DNA from 3 places in the Streptomyces sp. NPDC048603 genome. Region 2 is predicted to be linked to each of the others. Evidence: riboswitches for the same ligand, from Rfam matches in the RefSeq annotation. Region 2 holds a riboswitch; each other region holds the start of a gene.
The links. Region 2 has a riboswitch for cyclic di-AMP ahead of ACGFQ9_RS32640 (M23 family metallopeptidase). Riboswitches for the same ligand answer to the same signal wherever they lie in the genome.
Positions count from the first base shown of each region.

Region 1: another riboswitch for cyclic di-AMP. It lies ahead of ACGFQ9_RS04995 (peptidoglycan DD-metalloendopeptidase family protein); the one in region 2 lies ahead of ACGFQ9_RS32640 (M23 family metallopeptidase).
Region 3: another riboswitch for cyclic di-AMP. It lies ahead of ACGFQ9_RS10240 (transglycosylase family protein); the one in region 2 lies ahead of ACGFQ9_RS32640 (M23 family metallopeptidase).

Region 1 covers NZ_JBICVY010000002.1:278,014-281,278, reverse strand. Annotated here, with positions in the region: gene ACGFQ9_RS04995 (peptidoglycan DD-metalloendopeptidase family protein) at 181-1,176, opposite strand; cyclic di-AMP (ydaO/yuaA leader) riboswitch at 1,181-1,376, opposite strand; gene ACGFQ9_RS04990 (tyrosine-protein phosphatase) at 1,594-2,400, shown strand; gene ACGFQ9_RS04985 (aspartate aminotransferase family protein) at 2,440-3,265, opposite strand, start outside.
Region 2 covers NZ_JBICVY010000016.1:131,380-134,644, forward strand. Annotated here, with positions in the region: gene ACGFQ9_RS32630 (M16 family metallopeptidase) at 1-209, shown strand, start outside; gene ACGFQ9_RS32635 (M16 family metallopeptidase) at 230-1,597, shown strand; cyclic di-AMP (ydaO/yuaA leader) riboswitch at 1,847-2,005, shown strand; gene ACGFQ9_RS32640 (M23 family metallopeptidase) at 2,018-2,815, shown strand; gene ACGFQ9_RS32645 (GntR family transcriptional regulator) at 3,044-3,265, shown strand, end outside.
Region 3 covers NZ_JBICVY010000004.1:88,268-91,532, reverse strand. Annotated here, with positions in the region: gene ACGFQ9_RS10245 (transglycosylase family protein) at 1-781, shown strand, start outside; cyclic di-AMP (ydaO/yuaA leader) riboswitch at 1,057-1,233, shown strand; gene ACGFQ9_RS10240 (transglycosylase family protein) at 1,237-1,962, shown strand; gene eno (phosphopyruvate hydratase) at 2,249-3,265, shown strand, end outside.

The DNA.
Region 1 (3,265 bases), on a different contig from region 2:
GACGCCTTATCTTTCCCCGACACCTGTGACCTACGCGACCGTAGCCAGGGGTTGACGGACCGTGATCTTTGCCACCCGGACGGGCGGAATAGGCCCCGGCATGCGACCGGGGCCGGGAATCCCCCTCGGAATCCCGGCCCCGGTCACCTCCGCCGCGCGTGCGGCATCCCCCGGGTCCCGTCAGACGGAGACGCCCTTCGAGCGGAGGTAGGCCAGCGGGTCGATGTCCGAGCCGTAGCTCTGCGTGGTGCGGATCTCGAAGTGCAGGTGCGGGCCCGTGGAGTTGCCGGTGGAGCCGACCAGGCCGACCTCCTGGCCGGCGGTGACGGTCTGGCCGACCGAGACGGACAGCTGGGACATGTGGCCGTACTGCGAGTAGTGCCCGTCCGCGTGCCGGATGATGACCTCGTTGCCGTACGAGCCGGCCCAGCCGGCCGAGACCACGGTGCCCGCGCCGACCGCCTTGACGCTGGTGCCGAAGGTCGCGCCGAAGTCGACACCGGTGTGGGTACCGCTGGCCCACATGCTGCCGCTCGCCTTGTACGGGGTGTTGATGCCGGCGATGACCGGGGCCACGAAGCCGGCGGCGCTCGCCGGGGCGGCCGCGCGCTCACTGCGGGAGGCGGTGCCGGTCGTGGTCCGCTGCGGCGCGGCGGACTTGGGGGCGGACGGCTGCGGGGCGGCCGCCTGCGGGGCCTCCTCCTGCGGGGCCGGGACCTCCTCCTCGGGCGCCTCGGCCTCGGGGGCCGCCGGCTGCTCGGCGGGGGCCTCGGCCTGCCCGGCGTCCGCACCGTCCGCGCCGCTCAGGGTGAGCCGCAGGCCGGGGCGGATCAGGTCCGGGTTGGAGCCCACGGCCTCGCGGTTGCCGGCGTAGAGGCTGGGCCATCCGCCCGGAATGTCCTGGTCCTGGGCGATCTGCGACAGGCAGTCACCCGACACCACGGTGTAGACGGAGGGGGCCTGCCGCAGGGAGGCGGGCACCGCCTGGACCGGGGCGGCGGCCGGAGCCTGCGCGGGGAGTGCGGTGACGGTGGGCGCGGCCGGGAGCTCGACCGCGTTCGCGGAGGTGGCACCCAGCAGCGGGAGCGCGAGCGCCGCGCCGCCGGTGCCGGCCGCGACGAAACCGCGGGATATCGGGCGGGACTTGGGACGGCGGTGCTTACCCTTTCCGGGCATGGCGCATTCCTCTCCGTCGCCTGCGGGGTGAGCTGTCGGGTTCGGACTGGAGATGTCCGGCCGTTACCACGGCTTAACCCCGAGCCGTCCGGAATCAAAGATCCGGACGGCGGCCTACCTGGTTCCCCCGCTCCTGCCGTACACGTGAATGGTCTGGTTGCGGTTTCCCGGGCGGCGGCAGGATTCGGCGTTCCACCCGGATCGGGGCTGACCGTAATGCAGTTCGGGCGCACCGAACAAGCTGCGAATTTCCGCGAATGAATCACCGGGGCAATGGATCAACGGAATTCCGGTCACCCTGCGTCCATTCCGCATCCGCAACACCCTTACGGAGTAGGGAATTGGAGTTCCGCGGTCAGCCACTCAACGTCACCGTATGATCCTGCTCACGAGCACCACCGACGCGGAGGAGTGCGTGTGACTCAGCAGATACCCGGCACCCCGTCCACTGAGCCCGAACTGTCCGGAGTGCGCAACTTCCGTGATGTGGGCGGCTTGTCAGCCTCCGATGGACGGAGGGTCAGATCGGGAGTTCTGTTCCGAAGCGGACATCTGGCGCATGCCACCGAAACCGATACAGAGTTTCTCGCATCGCTCAAACTCCACACGATCTTCGACTTCCGCAACGCCGCGGACCGGGCACTGGAGGGCCCCGACGTCGAGCTGCCGGGTGTCCGGAATGTCAACATTCCTCTCTCCGACCCGGCGGACGGCAAGGAGTTCTGGAGGATGGTCCGCGACGGCGACCTGACCCAGCTGCGCGCGCTGCTCGGCGAGGGCCGGGCCGCGGAACGCATGACCCGCTCCTACCGGCAGTCGGTCCTGACCCGGACCGCCGAGCACAGCCGGGTGGTGCACGCCCTGGCCGCGGACAGCGTGCCCGCCCTGCTGCACTGCGCGGCAGGCAAGGACCGGGCCGGGGTCTCCGTCGCGGTCACCCTGCTCGCGCTCGGCGTCGGGCGTGAGGCGATCCTGGCGGACTACCTGGAATCCAACGCCCCGCACCGCCGCTACCGGATCCGCCGCAGCGGCGACACCCCGGAAGCCCGCTCGCCCGAGGTGATGGAACTGCTCGCCCCGCTGTTCGACGCCCGCGCCGAGTACCTCACGGCCGCGTTCGACACCATCGAGGAGACCTGGGGCGGCGTGGACGGCTACCTGGCCGGGGGCCTCGGGCTCACGCCCGGGACCCTCGACACCCTGCGCACGCGGCTCCTCGTCTGACGCACGACGTCTGACGCGCCGGCAGGCCGGAGCGGGCCGTCACCGGTTGGCGACGGCCTGCTTCACCAGCGTCCGGCCGAACTCCCACATCAGCCCGCCGCCCTGGTGCGCCTCGTCCATGACGTCCCGGAACGCGGTGACGAACCGCTCCACGTCCCGCTCGTCGACGATCAGCGGCGGAATGAGCTTGATGACCTCCAGGTGGTCCCCGGAGACCTGGGTGAGGATCCGGTGCTTCCGCAGCAGCGGAACCACCACCATCTGGGCGAACAGCCCCTTCCGGGCGGCCTGCAGCATCGCCCAGCGGCTGCGCAGCCCGAGCGAGGACGGGCGCCCGAACTCGATGCCGATCATGAGCCCTCGCCCGCGGACCTCGTAGAGCAGCTCGTACTCGTCCACCAGCGCGGCGAGCCGCCCCCGCAGCAGGTCGCCCGTCGCCCGGGCGCGGTCCACGATCCCCTCGTCCTCCATCACCGAGAGCACCGCCAGGCCCGCCGCCATCGCCTGCGCGTTGGAGCCGAAGCTGGCCGAGTGGACGAGCACCCGGTCCATGGACGAGTAGACCTTCCGGAAGATCCACTCCCGCCCGAGGGTGGCCCCGACCGGCACGTATCCGCCCGAGAGCGCCTTGGCCACGCACACCAGGTCCGGTTCCACGCCCTTCTCGTGCTGGTACGCGTAGAAGTCCCCGGTGCGTCCGAGCCCGGTCTGCACCTCGTCCGCGATGAGCAGGGCCTTGTGCCGGTGCAGCAGTTCCTGGGCCGCCCGGAGGAATCCGGGCGGTGCCGCGTGCACCCCCTTGCCCTGGATCGGCTCCACCACGAAGGCCGCCACGTCGCCCTTCCGCAGCTCCCGCTCCAGCGCG
Region 2 (3,265 bases):
TCTGCCGCTTCGCGGTGCTGTTCGGCGACCCGCAGCTCGCGCTGACCGCCGTCAAGCGGGTGCTCGACGTCACGGCCGAGGAGGTGCAGGCCGTGGCCGCCGCGCGGCTGCGTCCCGACAACCGCGCGGTGCTGGCCTACGAGCCGCTGGCCGCCGACGCCGACGCCGACGATGCCGAGAACGACGAGAACGAGGGGGCGGAGCAGTGAGCGACACCGCAGCCGTCACGATGACCTTCCACCCGCAGCCGCAGGCCGGCGCACCCAAGCCGTGGGCCTTCCCCGCTCCCGAGCGCGGCACCCTGCCCAACGGCCTGACCGTGCTCCGCTGCCACCGCCCCGGACAGCAGGTGGTGGCCGTCGAGATCTTCCTCGAGGCCCCGCTGGACGCCGAGCCCGAGGACCTGGACGGCGTGGCCGCGATCATGGCGCGGGCGCTGTCCGAAGGCACCGACAAGCACTCCGCCGAGGAGTTCGCCGCCGCGCTGGAGCGCTGTGGTGCCACCCTCGACGCGCACGCGGACCACCCCGGCGTCCGGGTCTCCCTGGAGGTCCCCGCCTCCCGGCTGCCCAAGGCGCTGGGCCTGCTCGCCGAGGCGCTGCGCGCCCCCGCCTTCGCCGACGGCGAGGTGGACCGGCTGGTCCGCAACCGGCTCGACGAGATCCCGCACGAGCTGGCCAACCCGCAGCGCCGGGCCGCCAAGCAGCTCTACAAGGAGCTGTTCCCGGCCGCCACGCGGATGTCGCGGCCGCGCCAGGGCACCGAGGAGACCGTCGCCCGGATCGACTCCGCCGCCGTACGCGCCTTCTACGAGGCCCACGTACGCCCCGCCACCGCCACCGCCGTCGTCGTCGGCGACTACACCGGCATCGACCTGGACGCGGTGCTGGCGGACACCCTGGGCGGCTGGACCGGCGGCAGCGCCGCGCCCCGTCCGGTGCCCCCGGTGAACGCCGACGACACCGGGCGCGTGATCATCGTGGACCGGCCCGGCGCGGTTCAGACGCAGCTGCTGATCGGCCGGATCGGGGCGGACCGGCACGACCGCGTGTGGGCGGCCCAGGTGCTCGGCACGTACTGCCTGGGCGGCACCCTGACCTCCCGCCTGGACAAGGTGCTGCGCGAGGAGAAGGGCTACACCTACGGGGTGCGCGCCTTCGGGCAGGTGCTGCGGTCCACCCAGGAGGGCACCGGAGCGGCCATGCTGGCCATCAGCGGCTCCGTGGACACCCCGAACACCGGTCCGGCGCTGCAGGACCTCTGGAAGGTGCTGCGGACGCTGGCCGAGGGCGGCCTGACCGACGCCGAACGGGACGTGGCGGTGCAGAACCTGGTGGGCGTGGCCCCGCTGAAGTTCGAGACCGCGGCGTCCGTCGCCGCCACCCTCGCCGACCAGGTCGAGCAGCAGCTCCCGGACGACTACCAGGCGCAGTTGTACGCGCGGCTGGCCGAAACCGGCACCGTGGAGGCCACGTCGGCCGTCGTCAGCGCCTTCCCGGTGGACCGCCTGGTCACGGTGCTGGTCGGCGACGCGTCGCAGATCGAGGAGCCGGTACGGGCGTTGGGCATCGGCGAGGTGACCGTGGTCGCCAACTGACCGCGGTGACACCCGGTTTGGCGCCGGGCGGCTGAGTCCGGCCGACGTCAAACGGGTTTCGGGCCATGAGGTCCTGGCGGGTTGTCCGCCAGGACCTCATGCGTCTCGAATGCCCCTTTTACGGGTGGGGTTGCCCGTATGTCGTGTGGCGTACGCAACAAAAAGCCGTGTCCATTTGGTGATCGAGTGATGATCCGCCTAGCGTCGGTCTCGCTGTCCGTCAGCTGCAACAGCCGCACCCGCGGCACCGGACAGCGATCGCCGAGTCCCCGTCAGGCGCGAGCCTGGGGAGCCGGGGACCCACATCAGTCCCTGGGGTGAATCGGACCTCCTCCGCGGAGGGGTCCGTAGGAGACCTTCCTGCTCCGAACCCGTCAGCTAACCCGGTAGGCGAGAGGGAAGGAAAGGATCACCCTTTTCATGGGCACTCGTGGCGCCGGCAAGCACCGTGGTTCCAGCCGCCTGACGAAGAAGACCGCCGGCATAGCCGGGATCGCCGCGCTCGCCACCACCGGCGTCATCGGCGCCTTCGCGGCCCCGGCCTTCGCGGCCGACAACGACAGCGCGCCGCAGGACCCGGCCCTGAACCACATCAGCATCGGCGATGACGCGGCCGTCGAGATCGAGGCCCAGGCCGACGCCCAGCAGGCCGCCGCCGAGACGGCCGCCGAGGCCGCTGCCCTCAAGGCGCAGGCCGAGGCCGAGGCCAAGCAGCGGGCCGCCGAGGCCAAGCGCATGGCCGAGGCCAGGGCGAAGGCGGAGCGCGAGGCCAAGGAGCGCGCCGAGCGCGAGGCCGAGCGCAAGCGGCTGGGCACCTTCGTCTCGCCGCTCGCCGACTCCTACGTCTCCACCCAGTACAAGGCCGGCGGCGGCATGTGGTCCTCCGGCAGCCACACCGGCATCGACTTCCACGCGGCCTCCGGCACCGTGGTCCGCGCCGTGGGCATGGGTACCGTCGTCGAGGCGGGCTGGGGCGGCGCCTACGGCAACAACGTGGTCATCAAGCACGTGGACGGCACGTACACCCAGTACGGCCACATGTCCTCGCTCAGCGTCCGCGTCGGCCAGCAGGTCACCCCGGGCCAGCAGATCGGCCTGTCGGGCTCCACCGGCAACTCCAGCGGCCCGCACCTGCACTTCGAGGCCCGCACCGGCGCCGACTACGGCTCGGACGTCAACCCGATCACGTACCTGCGCAATCACGGCGTCACCGTCTGACCGGACGGAAGACCCCGAAGGTCTCCGAAGGTCTCCGAAGACCCTGAAGACCCGAAGATCCCGAAGAAGGCCCCGGCTCACCGAGCCGGGGCCTTCTTCCGTCTCCGGATCCTTCCGTTTTCCCGTCCGTACTCGGAAATTCCCGCGCGCTGCCATACAGTTCTTGGATCGGTATCCGATCGGTACCGGTGTCGAATCGGCGGCTCGTAATCAGGCGGAGGTCCGGTCTTGCGTATTCCTGCGCATGCGGTGTGTACGGCAATTCGCGACGACATCGTCACCGGCGTATTCGCACCCGGCGGCAGACTCACCGAGGAGCTGCTGGCCCGCCGTTACGGAGTCTCCCGGGTCCCGGTCCGCGAGGCGCTGCGCACCCTGGAGTCCGAGGGGTTCGTGATCACCCGGCGGCACGCCGGGGCGTGCGTGGCCGAGCCGACCGAGCAGGAGGCG
Region 3 (3,265 bases), on a different contig from region 2:
CGGCGGGGTGTTCATGCCGGGCGTTCCGGCCATGCCGGCCCCGATGCCCCCGACCGTGGAGCCCGCCGCTCCGGTCGCCCCCACCGCGCCGGTGGCCCCGGTGGCGCCCGAGCAGCAGCCGACCGCCCCGACCGCGCCGACGGCCCCGACCGCTCCCACCCCGCCGCCGTTCACCGGCAACCCGACGGCCCCGCCGATCACGCCCACCACGCCGACGACTCCCGGCACTCCGGGCACTCCGGGCAATCCGAACACTCCCGGTACTCCCGGCAACCCGAATACTCCGGGTACTCCCGGCAACCCGAACACTCCGGGCACTCCCGGCAGTCCGACCACGCCGGCCGTGCCGACCACCCCCGGTACGCCGACCTCCCCGGCGGACCCGTCGGTCCCCGCGACCCCGGGCGCCACCCCCGGTGCGCCGGACGCCGCGAACGCGTCCACCATCTCCACCACGACCGCGGACCCGGCGGCGACCCCGTCCGCCGCTCCGTCAGCTGCCGCCGCGCAGCAGGGCGCAGCCGCGCAGACCGACCCGGCGGCGGGCACCGGACGCCACCGCGGGGCAGCCGCGGTCGAGACTCCCGCCACTTCTGACACGCCGGCCCCGCAGTCCGGTTCCACCTACACCGTGAAGTCCGGTGACAGCCTGACGAGCATCGCGGACGCCAAGGGAGTGAAGGGGGGCGCGAAGGCCCTCTACGCGGCCAACGAGCAGGTCATCGGTACCGACGAGGACCTCATCAAGCCGGGTCAGAAACTGGATGTAACCGCGGAATAGGGCCAGTTCGAGCAGCCGAAAAGGGCTCAATGTCCCTTTCGTTCAAATGAGACTTGCGTCTCTTCCGCTCAACTGGCGTGTCCTCCCTGTGACCTTCCGCGAAGTGGCCCCTCACCTGCGCAAACACCCCTTCGGGGAGCGCAAGTAGGGGCCATTTCGGGCTCGGAACCCCGATTGAACATCCGGGCAGGACCTGTCTACCTTCTGAATCGCTCGCCACCGCGGGCCCCTTCGACCGCATCGCCGAGTCCTGCCGGCGGGCGGAGGGAACAGTCGTCGCGCAAGCGCCGAAGGCAGGAGCGGGGGAACCACAGGTTTTCCGCCGGAACGCGACCGTTCTGACCGACGGTCACCGACCGGCTAGGGGTAAAGCCACGCGCTAGGACGCGAGGCCGGGCAACTCATCCGCCCGAACCCGACAGCTCACCTCGCAGGCGTCGGTGAGGAGAAGTTCCATGCTGCTTTCCGGCAAGGGCAAGCACCGTCGCGCCTCCAAGGCCACCCGCATCGTCACGCTGGCCGGTGTCACCGGTGCCGCGATCGCCGCCCCGCTGATGGCCGCGGGCACCGCGAACGCCGCCACCGCCTCGCAGTGGGACACCGTCGCGAAGTGCGAGTCCGGCGGCAACTGGTCGATCAACACCGGCAACGGTTACTACGGCGGCCTGCAGTTCTCGTCCTCCACCTGGGCGGCGTTCGGCGGCAAGAATTACGCCCCGCAGGCCAACCAGGCCAGCAAGGCGCAGCAGATAGCCGTCGCCGAGAAGGTCCTCAAGAGCCAGGGCAAGGGTGCCTGGCCGCACTGCGGCAAGGGCCTGACCAACTCCGCCTACAACGGCGGCTCCACGGGCGGCAACTCGAACGGCTCCTCGTCCAAGGCGAAGTCCGAGAGCAAGAAGACGCAGTCGAAGAAGGAGACGAAGCGCACCGAGACCGTCACCCGGTCCGAGCGCGCGCAGACTCCGGCCCCGACCAAGCCCGCGGCCAAGCCGGCCACCCCGGCCCCGGCCGCGCCGAAGACCGGCAACGGCTCCTACGAGGTCAAGACCGGCGACACCCTCGGCGCGATCGCCGACGCCCACCAGGTCCAGGGTGGCTGGGAGAAGCTGTACGACCTGAACAAGGACATCGTCTCGGACGCCGACCTGATCTTCCCGGGTCAGAAGCTGAAGCTTTCCTGACGTCTGCTCGAACTCTTCCCACCGCCTTCCCGGCGGCAGGACATCCGCCCGGCGCGATACCCACGCGCCGGGCGGTCGTGTGTGGCCGGGCGGCCCCCGCCGGGGCCGGGACGGGGCCTCAGCCGGGGCCGTATGTCCGGGAAGACGGGTATTCGGGCCCTTTTTCGTCCCAGGACCCGGGCGGTCGACCGGCCGACCCTCCTGCTCCGGTTAGGCTCTAGTCCGGCAGGGGTCGTGCCACGGCCCCCGATGCCGCCGCACACCTAGCGTCACATCCCAGAAGGAGATGCTCGTGCCGTCCATCGACGTCGTCGTAGCCCGGGAAATCCTGGACTCCCGAGGCAACCCCACGGTCGAGGTCGAGGTTGGCCTCGACGACGGCAGCACCGGCCGTGCTGCAGTCCCCTCGGGTGCCTCCACCGGTGCCTTCGAGGCCATTGAGCTCCGCGACGGGGACCCCAGCCGTTACATGGGCAAGGGTGTCGAGAAGGCCGTCCTCGCCGTCATCGAGCAGATCGGCCCGGAGCTGGTCGGCTACGACGCCACCGAGCAGCGCCTGATCGACCAGGCCATGTTCGACCTGGACGCCACCGACAACAAGGGCTCCCTCGGCGCCAACGCCATCCTCGGTGTCTCCCTGGCCGTGGCCCACGCCGCGTCCGAGGCCTCCGACCTGCCCCTGTTCCGCTACCTCGGCGGCCCGAACGCGCACCTGCTGCCCGTTCCGATGATGAACATCCTCAACGGCGGTTCGCACGCGGACTCCAACGTGGACATCCAGGAGTTCATGATCGCGCCGATCGGTGCGGAGTCCTTCTCCGAGGCGCTGCGCTGGGGCACCGAGGTCTACCACACCCTCAAGTCCGTGCTGAAGGGCAAGGGTCTGTCCACCGGCCTCGGCGACGAGGGCGGCTTCGCCCCGAACCTGGGCTCCAACCGCGAGGCCCTGGACCTCATCCTCGAGGCCATCAAGCAGGCCGGCTACGTCCCGGGCAAGGACATCGCGCTCGCGCTCGACGTCGCCGCCTCGGAGTTCTACAAGGACGGCAAGTACAACTTCGAGGGCCAGGCCCGCTCGGCCGCCGAGATGACCGAGTACTACGAGGAGCTCGTCTCCGCGTACCCGCTGGTCTCCATCGAGGACCCGCTGTTCGAGGACGACTGGGCCGGCTGGAAGGTCATCACCGAGAAGCTCGGTGCCAAGGTCCAGCTCGTCGGTGACGACCTGTTCGTCACCAACCCGGAGCGTCTGGCCCGCGGCATCGAGGAGGGCACCGCGAACGCCCTGCTCGTGAAGGTGAAC